3 regions of the Variovorax sp. GW821-FHT10C12 genome follow, and region 2 is predicted to be linked to each of the others. Evidence: predicted binding sites of a transcription regulator. Region 2 holds the regulator's gene; each other region holds the start of a gene.
What was found. The regulator sigma-54, encoded in region 2, starts transcription at its own class of promoters, with help from an activator protein. The targets are predictions, from matches to a motif close to TGGCANGNAANCTGCTTT.
Positions count from the first base shown of each region.

Region 1: a site for sigma-54 is predicted at 2,092-2,109, ahead of AC07OH_RS27315 (ammonium transporter). Genes of this name have one in related genera too.
Region 3: a site for sigma-54 is predicted at 2,037-2,054, ahead of AC07OH_RS22105 (ammonium transporter). Genes of this name have one in related genera too.

Region 1 covers NZ_JBWKNE010000009.1:16,521-21,077, forward strand. The annotation lists gene AC07OH_RS27310 (M14 family metallopeptidase) at 1-679, opposite strand, end outside; gene AC07OH_RS27315 (ammonium transporter) at 819-2,021, opposite strand; gene AC07OH_RS27320 (LytTR family DNA-binding domain-containing protein) at 2,192-3,154, opposite strand; gene AC07OH_RS27325 (acyltransferase family protein) at 3,311-4,557, shown strand, end outside; gene AC07OH_RS27330 (PaaI family thioesterase) at 4,494-4,557, opposite strand, start outside.
Region 2 covers NZ_JBWKNE010000005.1:357,729-362,285, reverse strand. The annotation lists gene AC07OH_RS22995 (phospholipase D family protein) at 1-1,000, opposite strand, end outside; gene rpoN (RNA polymerase factor sigma-54) at 1,011-2,603, opposite strand; gene lptB (LPS export ABC transporter ATP-binding protein) at 2,621-3,415, opposite strand; gene lptA (lipopolysaccharide transport periplasmic protein LptA) at 3,412-4,131, opposite strand; gene AC07OH_RS22975 (thiol:disulfide interchange protein DsbA/DsbL) at 4,262-4,557, opposite strand, start outside.
Region 3 covers NZ_JBWKNE010000005.1:158,976-163,532, reverse strand. The annotation lists gene AC07OH_RS22115 (tripartite tricarboxylate transporter permease) at 1-862, shown strand, start outside; gene AC07OH_RS22110 (sulfite exporter TauE/SafE family protein) at 912-1,670, opposite strand; gene AC07OH_RS22105 (ammonium transporter) at 2,091-3,329, shown strand; gene AC07OH_RS22100 (hypothetical protein) at 3,351-3,653, shown strand; gene AC07OH_RS22095 (thiamine pyrophosphate-binding protein) at 3,661-4,557, opposite strand, start outside.

The DNA.
Region 1 (4,557 bases), on a different contig from region 2:
GGCCGAAGTGCGCCAGGAAGTCGAGCGAGATGGCGGTGGCCAGCTCGGAGGCCGAGCGCAGGAAATGCTGGCCGCACTCGGCCACCAGCGCCACGCCCTTGCCGTCGGCCCGGCCATGCTGGCCGTGCTGGATCAGCGGCGTGCCCGAGCCCAGGCCGTCGGGCATCACCAGGTGCACCGACGGGCGGCCGATGGCCATGGCGGCCTCGGCGTTGCGGTCGAAGGCCGGGTACACCCAGAACGGGATCACGGGCTGGCTCGTGGAATGGATGTCGAGGATGTGGTCGGCCGCGCTCACCACCGGGCGCAGTTCGCGGGCGCGGCGCAGCTCGGGGCTGTCCTCGCTGCCGTCGAGCCATTCGGGCGACCACACGCGGTTGAGGTTGTGCACCAGCTGGCGGCTGTCGAACGGCAGCGCCTCGTTGAAGGACTCGTAGGCCGCCACGTTGGCAAAGCTGACGGTGAGCGTGCCGATCTTCGGGCGCACGCCGGTGTCGAGCAGGTGCGTGGCGGCGGTCATGCCGCAGATCTCGTTGCCGTGCGTCAGCGCGTTGATCAGCACGTGCGGGCCGGGCTTGCCGGATTCGAAGCGGTGCACGTAGTCGATGCCGACGTTGCCCTCGCGGTAGGCGGACAGGTCGCGGGGGAGGACTTCGAGGGCGGGGGGCGATTGGGTCATGGGGGATGCTGGAATGGAATGAGCGGCCAGACGAGTTTGCTACAGGCCGCGCATTTGTGCTTCGGGCGGCCATGCCGTGCCCATACGCTTCAAAAATGAAGCGTATTTGATCGCCATGCGCTTCAGCGAAGACTGACGACTACCAATTCACCTCCCGCTCCGGCGTCGCCGAAATGTGGTGGATCGACAGGTCCGCCCCGTCGTATTCCTCCTCCTGCGACAGCCGCAGCCCCATCGTCGCCTTGAGCACGCCGTACACCACGGCACCGCCGATCAGCGCCCAGACCACGCCAAGCAAGGTGCCGATGAGCTGCGCCCACAGGTTCACGCCGCCGATGCCGCCCAGCGCCTGGGTGCCGAAGATGCCGGCCGCGATGCCGCCCCAGGTGCCGCACAGGCCGTGCAGCGGCCACACGCCGAGCACGTCGTCGATCTTCCATTTGTTCTGGGTGCGGGTGAACATGAAGACGAAGATGGCGCCGGCCACGCCGCCCGCCACGAGCGCGCCCAGCGGGTGCATGAGGTCGGAGCCAGCGCACACGGCCACGAGGCCGGCGAGCGGGCCGTTGTAGACGAAGCCGGGGTCGTTCTTGCCCATGGCCAGCGCCACCAGCGTACCGCCGACCATCGCCATCAGCGAGTTGACGGCGACCAGGCCCGATATCTTGTCGATGCTCTGCGCGCTCATCACGTTGAAGCCGAACCAGCCCACGCACAGCACCCACGCGCCCAGCGCCAGGAACGGGATGTTCGACGGCGGGTGCGCGCTGAGCGAGCCATCGCCGCGGTAGCGGTTGCGGCGCGCGCCCAGCAGCAGCACGGCCGGCAGTGCGAGCCAGCCGCCCACGGCGTGCACGACGACCGAGCCGGCGAAGTCATGGAACTCGTGGCCGGTGACCGAGGCGATCCAGCCCTGGATGCCGAAGGCCTTGTTCCAGGCGATGCCCTCGTACAGCGGGTAGACAAAACCGACGATCACCGCGGTGGCGATCAGCTGCGGCCAGAACTTGGCGCGCTCGGCGATGCCGCCCGAGATGATGGCCGGAATGGCCGCCGCGAAGGTCAGCAGGAAGAAGAACTTCACCAGCTCGTAGCCGCTCCTTGCCGACAGTTCGGTGGCACTGACGAAGAAATGCGTGCCGTAGGCCACGCCGTAGCCCACCAGGAAGTACACGATGGTCGACACCGAGAAGTCGACCAGGATCTTGACCAGCGCATTGACCTGGTTCTTCTTGCGCACGGTGCCCAGTTCGAGAAAGGCAAAGCCGGCATGCATGGCCAGGACCATGATGGCGCCGAGAAGGATGAACAGCGCGTCAGCGCCCTGTTTGAGTGCGTCCATGAGAGCTTCTTGCAGGTTTTTGGTTTGATTTGGTGCGTCGCACCCGAACGGCTCGGGGCGCCGGCGCAAGAAAGCAAAAATGGTGCCTGCAGGCTCTTGAATGGTGCGAAACGACCCAGGAATGGGCCGATTTCGCGGGACGCGCACCGGATCGGAACGCGCCGAAACCCTCAGCCCGCGCCGCCGCGCAGCGCGTCGCGATACCGCCGGCTGCAGGGCACGGTCGTGCCGTCGCGCATGTGCAGCCGGGCGTCGCCGCCGTCCAGCGGCTCGATCTCCTTGATGCGGCCCAGGTTCACCGCGTGGCTGCGGTGCACGCGCACGAAGGTGGCGGGGTCGAGCTGGGTCAGGAAGTCGGTGAGCGTGGCGCGCAGCAGGTAGTCGTGGCCGTTGACGTGCAGGCCGACGTAGTTGCCCTCGGCCTGCAGCCAGTCGATGTCGGTGGCGGCGATGAGGAATTCGCGGCGCAGCTTGCGCACGAGAAAACGTTCGGGGCGGGCCACCACGGGTGGTGGCGCCGGCGGCGCTTCGACAGCGGGCGCGGGAGGCACGGCAGCGTCGGCGGGCGCCTCGGCGGCCACCGGTGGCATCGCAGCCTGGGCCGCCCCTGCGTCCTCCGGCGCGTCGAGCACCCGCGCCTCCCCCTGCAGCCGCAGCATGAACAGCCGGTAGGCCCAGATGCCGAAGACCATCGACACGTACGCGCGCACGTCCTTCAGGTATTCGTAGCCCCACTGGCCGCGCCAGTCCGCGAAGTCGTAGCGCTCGCCGACCGCCGCGTAGGCCAGCGCGCGCAGCGCGAACATGGCCACCACGTGCACCACGCTGAACACCACGCTGGCCACCGCATGCCCCGCCAGGTAGCGCAGCAGATGCCTGCGCGGCAGCGGCGACAGCCAGCGCTCGACCGCCACGATGCCCGGCACCAGCGCCAGCAGCACGAGGTGGCTGGAACCCTCCCACACCAGAATCTCCCAGGTGGCGTGCGGCACGGCGCGCCGCCCTGCATCGACCAGCGCCACCGAGGTGTTGAACACGGCCTGCACCGCCATGACCACGATCCAGAAACCCACCTCCACGTACCGCCGGATCGGCTCGTAGCGTTCGTACAGGTTCTTGCGCGGGTCTCGCATGCGGGGAATTCTCGCGAAAACGGCCCCCTGGGGTCGGCCCATTTCGTCCCTGCGGGGCACCGCTCGTCACAAAGCGGGAGCGATCCGTCCCCTCACCGACCCCCGCCGGGGCCGCGGGCCCGAGCATCGCGGCTTCTTCGCTTCGAGGCGCCTGCAATGACCACCGCAACCACCCACCTGACCGACCCACGCCGCCATGACATCGACGCCCTGCGCGCCCTCGCCTTCCTGCTCGTCATCCTCTACCACGTGGGCATGTACTACGTGGCCGACTGGCCCTGGCACCTGAAGAGCCCGCACACGGCCGAGTGGCTGCCGTGGCCGATGCGGGTGCTGAACCTGTGGCGCATGGACCTGGTCTTCCTGATCTCGGGCGTGTCGCTTGGCCTCCTGAGCCGGGGCCAGGGCACCTGGGGCCTGTTGCGCAGCCGGGGGCTGCGGCTGATGCTGCCGCTGGCCTTCGGCATGGCGGTGGTCGTGCCCTACCAGGCCTACGCCGAGGGCGTGGCGCGCGGGCTGGTGGCGCCGGGCTTCGGCACCTTCCTGCTGCGCTACCTGTCGATGGGCGCGCCCTGGCCCAAGGGCGCGTTCGCGGGGGCGGAGTTCGGCATCACCTGGAACCACCTCTGGTACCTGCCCTACCTGTTCGTCTACACGGCGCTGGTCGCGCTGACGCTGCCGCTGTGGCGCTCGGCGGCCGGCCAATGGGTGCGGCGGCGCTTCAACGGACTGCGTGGCTGGCAGCTGCTGGTGCTGCCCGCGCTGCCGCTGCTGGCGTGGACGGTGCTGCTGGCGCGGCACTTTCCGGCCACGCACAACCTGGTGTGGGACTTCCACCTGCACAGCATCTACTTCACCGTCTTCCTCTACGGCTACTGGATGGGCGTGGACACGGGCGTCTGGCGCGAGCTTGAACGGCTGCGTCGCGTGTCGCTGCTGCTGGCGGTGGCGGCGATCGGCGCGCTCATCGCGCTGCGCGTCGGGGCCCTTGTTTCGCCCCAATGGCTGCTGATGGACGTGCTGCGCACCGCCTACCTGTGGCTCGCGGTCGCCACGATCCTGGGCCATGGCCATCGCCACCTGAACCGCCCCTGGCCGTGGCTGCGCTGGGCCAACGAGTCGGTCTACCCCTGGTACATGCTGCACCAGACGCTGATCGTCGCCGGGGTGGCGCTGCTGGCACCGCTCGCGCTGGGCCCGGTGTGGGAGCCCGTGGCACTGGTCGCCGTGACCATTGCCGGCTGCTGGCTGCTGACCGACGGGCTGATCCGCCGCATCGGCTGGCTGCGCCCGCTCTTCGGGCTGAAGCGCAAGCCCGAGGCCGAGCCTGCGGTGGTGCTTACGCCGCCTGCTTCGGCTTCGGCGTCGTCGACGCCTCGTCCACCGGCACCAGGATGGCGTTC
Region 2 (4,557 bases):
TCTGCTCGACCACGTTGTAGCGCACGCTGTCCACGTCGAGCAGCGGCACGCCGCCATACGACGCGGTCTTGCCGATCACGCGGTCGGGCGAATCGGCATAGGCCTCGGCTGTGGTCCAGATCAGGCCCAGCTTGCCGGCGTCGAGGTCGTCGGCCACCGGGCTGTAGCCCAGCAGGTCGTTGGGCGCGGGCCTGGGCGGCGGCGGCGTGGTGTCGGGGCCGGTGGCGGCGTCGAAGCGGCGCTGCAGTTCTTCGCGCGGCAGGTCGGTGTGCACGACCGCGCCGATCGGGCGCACGTGCGGGCTGTTCCAGTACTGGTCGAACAGCACGCCCAGGCGCGGGATCAGCGCACCCGTGACGAAGGTGTCGAGGTCGATGAAGTTCGGGCCGGTGGTGCGGCGGAAGTACTGGTTGCCGATGTTGCGCCCGCCCGCCACCGCCATCGCGCCGTCGGCGATGAAGAGCTTGTTGTGCATGCGGCGGTTGACGCGGCTGAAGTCGAACAGCGACGCGGTGAAGCGCTTGAGCAGGCTGCCGCGCCCGGCCGGGAACGGGTTGAACAGACGCAGCTCGACGTTCGGCGTGGCGGCCAGCCCGAGCAGCAGCTCGTCTTCGCCCGAGGTGTACAGGTCGTCCATCAACAGACGCACGCGCACGCCGCGCTGGGCCGCATCGCGCAGGGTGCGCAGCAGGTAGCGGCCGGTCTCGTCGTTCTCGATCTGGTAGTACTGCACGTCGAGCGTGCGCTGCGCGCGGCGCGCCAGCTGCAGCCGCGTGTCGAAGGCGAAGTCGCCGCCGGGCATCAGGCGAAAGCCGCTGAGGTCGGGGTCGGGCTGCGAGGCCAGCGCGATCTTGCCGAGCGCGGTGTCGGCCGAGACGGCGATGGTCTTGGTGGGCGGGCGCGGTGCCTCGTCGGGCAGCGTGGCGCAGCCGGCGAACAGCAGCGCCGCCGCAATGACGACCACCCAATGCCCACAGCGCGACAGCAGGCGGCTCGTCATCGTCGGTTTTCTAGAGTGCCTTGCGCAGGTTGGCGGGCGCGATGCGCAGGGCCTCGCGGTACTTGGCGACGGTGCGGCGCGCGCACTCGATGCCCTGCTCTTTCAGCATCTCGGAGATCTGGCTGTCGGACAGCGGCTTCTTGATGCTCTCGGAACTCACGAACTGCTTGATCAGCGCGCGCACCGCCGTGCTCGACGCGTTGCCGCCGGTCTCGGTGCCCAGCGCCGAGCCGAAGAAGTACTTGAGCTCGACCGTGCCGAAGGGCGTCGACATGTACTTGGCGGTGGTCACGCGCGAGATGGTCGATTCGTGCAGGCCCAGCTCGTCGGCGATCTCGCGCAGCACCAGCGGGCGCATCGCGAGTTCGCCGTGCACGAAATAGCTCTTCTGCCGCTCGACGATGGCGTTGCTCACGCGCAGGATGGTGTCGAAGCGCTGCTGGATGTTCTTGATGAACCAGCGCGCCTCCTGCAGCCGCTGCGACAGAGCCTGGCTGCCCTCGCCCTTGTGCGACTTGAGCGCACCGGCGTAGATGTCGTGCACGCGCAGGCGCGGCATGACCTCGGGGTTCAGCATGACGCGGAACTTGATGTTGGTGCCGCGGCCCGTCTTGGTGACGATCACGTCGGGAATGATGATGTTGCGTTCGACGTCGACAAAACGGCGGCCCGGCTTGGGCTCCAGGCGCGCAATGATCTGCAGCGCCGAGCGCACCAGCTCTTCGTTGGTGCGCGTGAGCGTGGCCAGGCGCTTGAAGTCGCGCCGCGCGAGCAGCTCCATCGGCTGCTTGCAGATCGCGATGGCGGTCTTGCGGATGAGCGCTTCGGCCTCGGTCTCGTCTTCGCTGGCGAGCGCCTTCAGCTGGATGCTCAGGCATTCGCCGAGGTCGCGCGCACCGACGCCGACCGGCTCCAGGCTCTGCAGCAGGCCCAGCGCCACCTGGAAGTGGTGCACGAGGTCGTCGAACTGGTCGTTGTCGTCGCCCGCCAGGCCCGAGGCCAGCGCGGGCAGCGAGTCTTCGAGGTAGCCGTCGTCGTTGAGCGATTCGATCAGGAAGCGCAGCGCGGCGCAGTCGTTTTCATTGAGCCGCAGGCTCAGCGCCTGGCGGTGCAGGAAGGACTGCAGCGACTCCTGGCTGCGCGCGAGTTCGGTGGCGTCGGCACGCTCGTCGTCGCCCAGGTTGTTCTGGCGCGCAGGCGCATCGCTGCCCCACTCGCTGTCGTCGGGCGCCATCTCGACGGTGCCGTCGCCTTCCCAGTCGGGCTCGCGCTCGGTGATCTCGGCGGCGGGGCCGTCGGAGTCGGGCGTGGACGTGGCTTCGCTGGTGGTGGTCGTCGCGCTGCTGGTCGGCGCCGGGGCGAAGTCGCCCTCGCCGGTTTCACCCCCATCGTCGCGCGGCACGGGCGTGTCGACAGCATCGAGCCCGAACTCCTCGCGCGCCGCTTCTTCCGCGGTGCGTTCGAGGAACGGGTTCTCGTCCAGCATCTGCTCCACCTCCTGGCTCAGTTCGAGCGTGGAGAGTTGGAGCAGGCGAATGGACTGCTGCAGCTGCGGCGTCAAGGCCAGATGCTGCGAGACGCGAAGGGACAGCCCTTGCTTCATGGAGACCCGACCCTCCCTTACATGCGGAAGTGCTCGCCCAGGTACACCCTGCGTACCTCGGCGTTGTCGACGATCTCCGAGGGTGTGCCTTGTGCCAGCACGTGCCCGTCGCTGATGATGAACGCGTGATCGCAGATGCCCAGCGTTTCACGCACGTTGTGGTCGGTGATGAGCACGCCGATGCCACGTTCCTTCAGGAAACTGATGATCCGCTGAATCTCGATCACCGCGATCGGGTCGATGCCGGCGAAGGGCTCGTCCAGCAGGATGAAGCGCGGCTGGGTGGCCAGCGCGCGCGCGATTTCAACGCGGCGGCGCTCGCCGCCCGACAGGGCGAGCGCAGGCGAATCGCGCAGGTGGTCGACGCGCAGGTCGGCCAGCAGGTCGGTCAGGCGCTCGTCGATGTGCTGCTTGGACAGCGCCACCAGGCGGCCGTTGGCGTCGGGCTCGCGTTGCAGCTCGAGCACGGCACGCACGTTTTCCTCGACCGTGAGCTTGCGGAAGATCGAGGCTTCCTGCGGCAGGTAGCTCAGGCCCATGCGCGCGCGGCGGTGGATCGGCATGTGGGCGATGGGCTCGCCGTCGATGGTGATCTCGCCAGCGTCGGCGCGCACCAGCCCGACGATCATGTAGAACGAGGTGGTCTTGCCCGCGCCGTTGGGGCCGAGCAGTCCGACGACTTCGCCCTTCTGCACATCAAGCGACACGTCTTTGACGACCGTGCGGCTGCCGTAGCTCTTCTTGAGGCCGCGCGCCACGAGGCGGCTGCCCGGGACGCCGTCGGCGGGCGGGATTCCTGCGGTTTCGATCACTTGCGCCCTTCCCCTTCGGTGCCGCCCAGTGTGGTGCTCGAGCGCAGCCCGGCGCCGGGCGCGGGGGTGGGCGCCGGGGCCGCGGGCTTCTTGCCGCCGGCTGCCGGCGCGGAGCCGGGCGCCGCCGGGGCCGGCGTGGCCTTCGGCGTGAGGATGGCCTTCACGCGGCCGCCGCCACCCGCCGAGACGCCGGCGTTCGGCGGCACGAGGGAACCGTTGACGGTGTAGGTGTCGTTGCTCTGGTCGTAGACGATCAGCGCGCCGCTGCTCTCGTCGTTGGCCGTGGCGCCGATCAGGCGGCGCATGACGGCGCGGCGGATGAACTTGACGTTGTCGGCGCGGCTGTCGTACTCGATGACTTCCGACTCGCCCTCGATCCACTCGTCGCCGGCGTTGCGCTTCTGCTTGTAATAGGCCAGCTTGCCGGGCGCCGCCGTGACCACGCCGTACTGGTAGCCCTCGGCGTCCTGGCGCACGTCCAGCCGCGCACCGCGGATGATGATCGTGCCCTTCGTGACCAGCACGTTGCCGGTGAACACGCTGGTCTGTTTCAGGTCGTCGTAGCGCATCGAGTCGGACTCGATGTTCATCGGCTTGGTGCGGTCGGCGGTTTCAGCCAGGGCGCCGGAGGCGGCTCCGGCCAGCAACAGCGCGCCGAAGGCCAGGCGGCCGAGGCGACGAAGGGTGGGGAATGTGGGGATGGAGGGCAATGTCATAAAGGCACGAAACTTGCTCTGAAACATTGTATGCGTGGGATGGCAATTGCCCACCGCCACCAATGAAAAAGCCCGCCGAAGCGGGCCTTGCATTCGACCCAAAAACCAGGTCGACAGGTCGTCGGGGCGGTCAGCCCTTCTTGGCTTCGCCGATGAGGAAGGTCGCGACCTGCAGCACCTTGGCCATGCTGCCGGCGGTTTCGCCGTCGACATACCAGCGGCCTGCCACGGCCAGGGCCGGCACGCCGGCGACCTTGTAGGCCTCGGTCTGCTGCGACGCGCGACGGGCCTTGCTGGCCACGCCGAAGGACGCAAATGTTTCCTTGAACTTGGCGCCGTCGAGGCCGGCACGCTCGGCCCAGGCCTGGATGTTGGCTTCGCCGTTCAGGTTCTGACGCTGCGCGTGGATCGCGGCGAACACCTTCG
Region 3 (4,557 bases), 200 kb from region 2:
CGAAATCATCGGCAACCTCTCGCAGCCCGATGACGAGCGCGAGGTGTTCACGCACAAGGTGAAGGGCCTGTGGCCCACCAAGGACGACTTCAAGCGCATGACGCCCGCCGTGCTGCGCGGCACGGCGCTGGGTTCGGCCCTGGGCATCCTGCCCGGCGGCGGTGCGCTGCTGGCGGCCTTTGCGGCCTACGCGCTGGAGAAGAAGATCAAGATGCGCCCGGGCGAAGTGCCCTTCGGCAAGGGCAACATCCGCGGCGTGGCCTCGCCCGAGTCGGCCAACAACGCCGGCGCGCAGACCTCCTTCATCCCGCTGCTGACGCTGGGCATCCCGCCCAACGCCGTGATGGCGCTGATGGTGGGCGCGATGACGATCCACAACATCCAGCCCGGTCCGCAGGTGATGACCAGCAACCCCGAGCTGTTCTGGGGCCTGATCGCCTCGATGTGGATCGGCAACGCGATGCTGATCATCCTGAACCTGCCGCTGATCGGCATGTGGATCAAGCTGCTGACGGTGCCCTACAAGTTCCTGTTCCCCGCCATCGTGCTGTTCTGCGCGATCGGCGTGTACTCGACCAACAACAACACCTTCGACGTGTGGATGGTGGCGATCTTCGGCTTCATCGGCTACCTGTTCCTGAAGCTGCGCACCGAGCCGGCCCCGCTGCTGCTGGGCTTCATCCTCGGGCCGATGATGGAAGAAAACCTGCGGCGCGCGCTGCTGCTGTCGCGCGGCGCGTGGAGCGTGTTCGTGACGCGGCCGCTGTCGGCGGGCCTGCTGATCGCCGCGGCGCTGCTGCTGGCCATCGTGCTGCTGCCGGCGATCAAGGCGAAACGCGAAGAAGCATTCGTCGAAGATTGATCCTCGGTGCCCCCGAAAAAAGCCCCTGGCCTCGCGCCAGGGGCTTTTTTTATTTCAGGAACGCGTCGTAAGCCGTCTTCAGGATCAGCGCACTCACCACCACGATGAACACGATCCGCACGAAGCCCGCGCCGTGCTTCAGCGCCACGCGCGTACCGACCAGGCTGCCGGCCACATTGGCCACGGCCATCACCAGCCCGTAGTGCCACCAGACGTGGCCCTTGGCGGCCAGCAGGATCAGCGCGGCGGCGTTGGTCAGCGTGTTGATGACCTTGGCCGAGGCCGAGGCGTTGAGGAAGTCGTAGCCCATCCAGCGCACGAACAAAAACACCAGGAAGCTGCCCGTGCCCGGCCCGAAGAAGCCGTCGTAGAAACCGATGGTCAGGCCGATGGTGCTGGCCGCCAGCGTCTCGGCACGGCCGCTGAAGCGCGGCGCGTGCAGCCGGCCCATGTCCTTGCGCGCCAGCGTGTAGATCAGCACGCCCAGCAGGATGACCGGCAGTGCCCGGCGCAGGAAGTCGCCCGGAAAGACCGTGACGGTCCAGGCGCCGAGCATCGAGCCGCCGAAGCCCAGCAGCGCGGCCGGCCACATGGCGCTCCAGCGCATCTGCACCCGCTGGCTGAACTGGGCCGCCGAGGCCGCGGTGCCCCAGATGGACGCGCTCTTGTTGGTGCCCAGCAGCGTGGCGGGCGGCGCGCCCGGAAACACCGCAAAGAGGGCCGGCACCAGGATCAACCCGCCGCCGCCCACGATCGCATCGATAAAACCCGCGAGCAGTGAGGCGCCCGTGACCACCAGCATTTCCATGCGGGCGATTGTCTCACCGGAATCGCTATCGAAACGATAGCTGTGGTGGCCGGTACCGGCTGGCCAGGAGGCTTGTTTGGCTTGGAAGAAAGCGCCCGCGTTTGCGCTGCGAACGGGCAAAAAAAAAGCGCCGACCAGCGGCGCTTTTCAAATATCAGACAGGCATCTCGTACGGAGCCTTTGAAGAATGTTCTTGTTGATCGATCAGAAGCTTGTCTCCTCGGACCCTCGGCAGTACGAGCAGGGCCCGTCGCGAGTGCGCAGATTGTGCAAGCGCGCACCCGCCCGGTGCATTAGGAATTACCCGCTTCGTGTTACTTCGACCCCCCGGTTGGGAAACCAAAGTGTTTCAGGCAGTTAACAAGATGGCATGACTCGTGCACACAGGCCTCTTGTCCACCACTCCAAGAAGAAACGGTCATGGCCCTGCTGGCACCCCAAGCCTCCCTGAACGCGGCCGACACCGCCTGGATGATGACCTCGACTGCGCTGGTGCTGCTGATGACGCTGCCCGGCATCGCGCTCTTCTATGCCGGCATGGTGCGGCGCAAGAACGTGCTGGCCACCATGGCCGGGGTGGTGGCGATCGCCGCGGTGGTCTCGCTGACCTGGTTCGCGCTCGGCTACTCGCTGGCCTTCACGCCCGGCTGGCCCTGGCTGGGCAAGCTCTCGCGCATCGGCTTCTCGGGCTTCGAGTACCTGAAGGAGGCCGGCCAGGTGGCCGTGAGCCACGTGGCGCCGAACGTGCCGGAATCGGTCTACGCCATGTTCCAGCTGAGCTTCGCGATCATCACCACCGCGCTGGTGCTCGGCGCCTTTGTCGAGCGCATGCGCTTCTCGGCGCTGCTGTGGTTCGCGCTGCTGTGGAGCGTGCTCGTGTACGCACCCGTGGCGCACTGGGTGTGGGAGCCGGGCGGCTGGCTCGCGCAGATGGGTGCGCTCGACTTCGCGGGCGGCTCGGTGGTGCACATCAACGCGGGCATCGCGGGGCTGGTGTGCGCCTATGCGCTCGGGCCGCGCCGGGGCTACGGGCGTGAGGCCTTCGAGCCCTACAGCCTGGCGCTCACCATGACGGGCGCGGGCCTGCTGTGGGTGGGCTGGTTCGGCTTCAATGCCGGCTCGGCGGTGGCGGCCGACGGACGCGCCGGCCTGGCCATGCTGGTCACGCACATCGCCGCGGCGGCCGGCGCCATGAGCTGGATGGTCGGCGAATGGATCGTGCGCCGCAGCCCCTCGCTCTTGGGCCTGTGCTCCGGCCTCGTGGCCGGGCTGGTGGCGATCACGCCGGCGGCCGGCTTCGTCACGCCGCTGTCGGCGCTGGCCATCGGCGCCATCGCCGGGCTGGCCTGCTACTGGGGCGCCACGGGCCTGAAGCACCTGCTCGGTGCGGACGACTCGCTCGACGTGTTCGGCGTGCACGGCATCGGCGGCATCGTGGGCGCGCTGCTCACGGGCGTGTTCGCCGACCCGCGCATCTCGGGCGCGACGGGCAGTGTGCTGACGCAGGCCATCGCGGTCGCCAGCGTGGCGATCTACAGCGCGGCGGGCACGGCCATCGTCTTGTTCCTCGTGCATGTGCTGGTCGGATTGCGCGTCGACCCCGAGAGCGAACTCGTGGGCCTCGATCTTGCTCAACACAGAGAACACCTGGGAGCCTGACCCAACGACGGAGACCCCGCCATGCCCTCCATGTCCGAAAGCGAACGCATCGCCCTCGCTGCCCGCCTTCACGTGGCGCTGCGGCGCAAGCACGGACGCGTGACCGACACCGAATGGATGGCCACCAACGCCGAGTACGCCGCCGAGATCGTGCGCATGACGCGCCAGCACGCCGCCGAGACGAAGGACGACGAACTCGACCAGCTCGCCACGCGGCTGGAGCAGGCCATGGAACCGCTGGCCCGCGCCGCGCGCTTGGCGGCGCGCCAGCCCGACGGCCTGCCACCCACGCCGCCGCCGCGCTATGTCGGCGGGCTGCGCTGACGACGCTTCAGTTCGCCGCCAGCGCCGCCTTGCGGATCGACGCCAGCGCCGCCTTGCGGATCGACGCCAGCGTGCTCGCGGGCGTGATCGCCTCCGGGTCCAGCAGGCAATGCAGGATCGCCGGCTTGCCGCTGGCACGCGCACGCGCCAGTGCGGGGCCGAATTCTTCCGTCGTGGTCACGCGCTCGCCGTGGCCGCCGAACACCTCGGCATAGCCGCGGAAGTCGGGGTTCTTCAACTGCGTGGCGCTGATGCGGCCGGGGTAGTGCTTTTCCTGGTGCATGCGGATCGTGCCGTACATGCCGTTGTCCAGCAGCACCACGAGGATCGGCAGGCCGTACTGCACGGCAGTGGCGAACTCCTGGCCGTGCATCATGAAATCGCCGTCGCCCGCGAACACGACCACCTCGCGTTCGGGCCACAGCCGCTTGGCGCCGACGCCGGCCGGCAGGCCGTAGCCCATCGAGCCGCTGGTCGGCGCGAGCTGGCTCGCGAACGCGCGGAACGGCCAGAAGCGGTGCACCCAGGTCGCGAAGTTGCCCGCGCCGTTGCAGAAGATGGTGTCGGCCGGCAGCACCTCGCGCAGATGCTGCATGACCTCGCCCATCTGCAGCGGGCCGGGGATGCGGACCGCGGCCGGATCGCTCCAGCGCAGGAAGTCTTCGCGCGCGGTCTTCGTCTCGGCCTGCCACACGGGCGGTGACGCCGGACGCAGCGCGGACACCGCTTCGGCGAACGCCTGCGGCGTGGCGTGGATGCCCTGCGTCGGGCGGTAGAGCTTGCCGAGCTCGTCGGCATCGGCGTGCACATGCACCAGCGCCTGCTTCGGCTGCGGGATCGCGAACAGCTCATAGCCCTGCGACGGCACTTCCGACAAGCGCCCGCCCACCAGCAGCACGAGGTC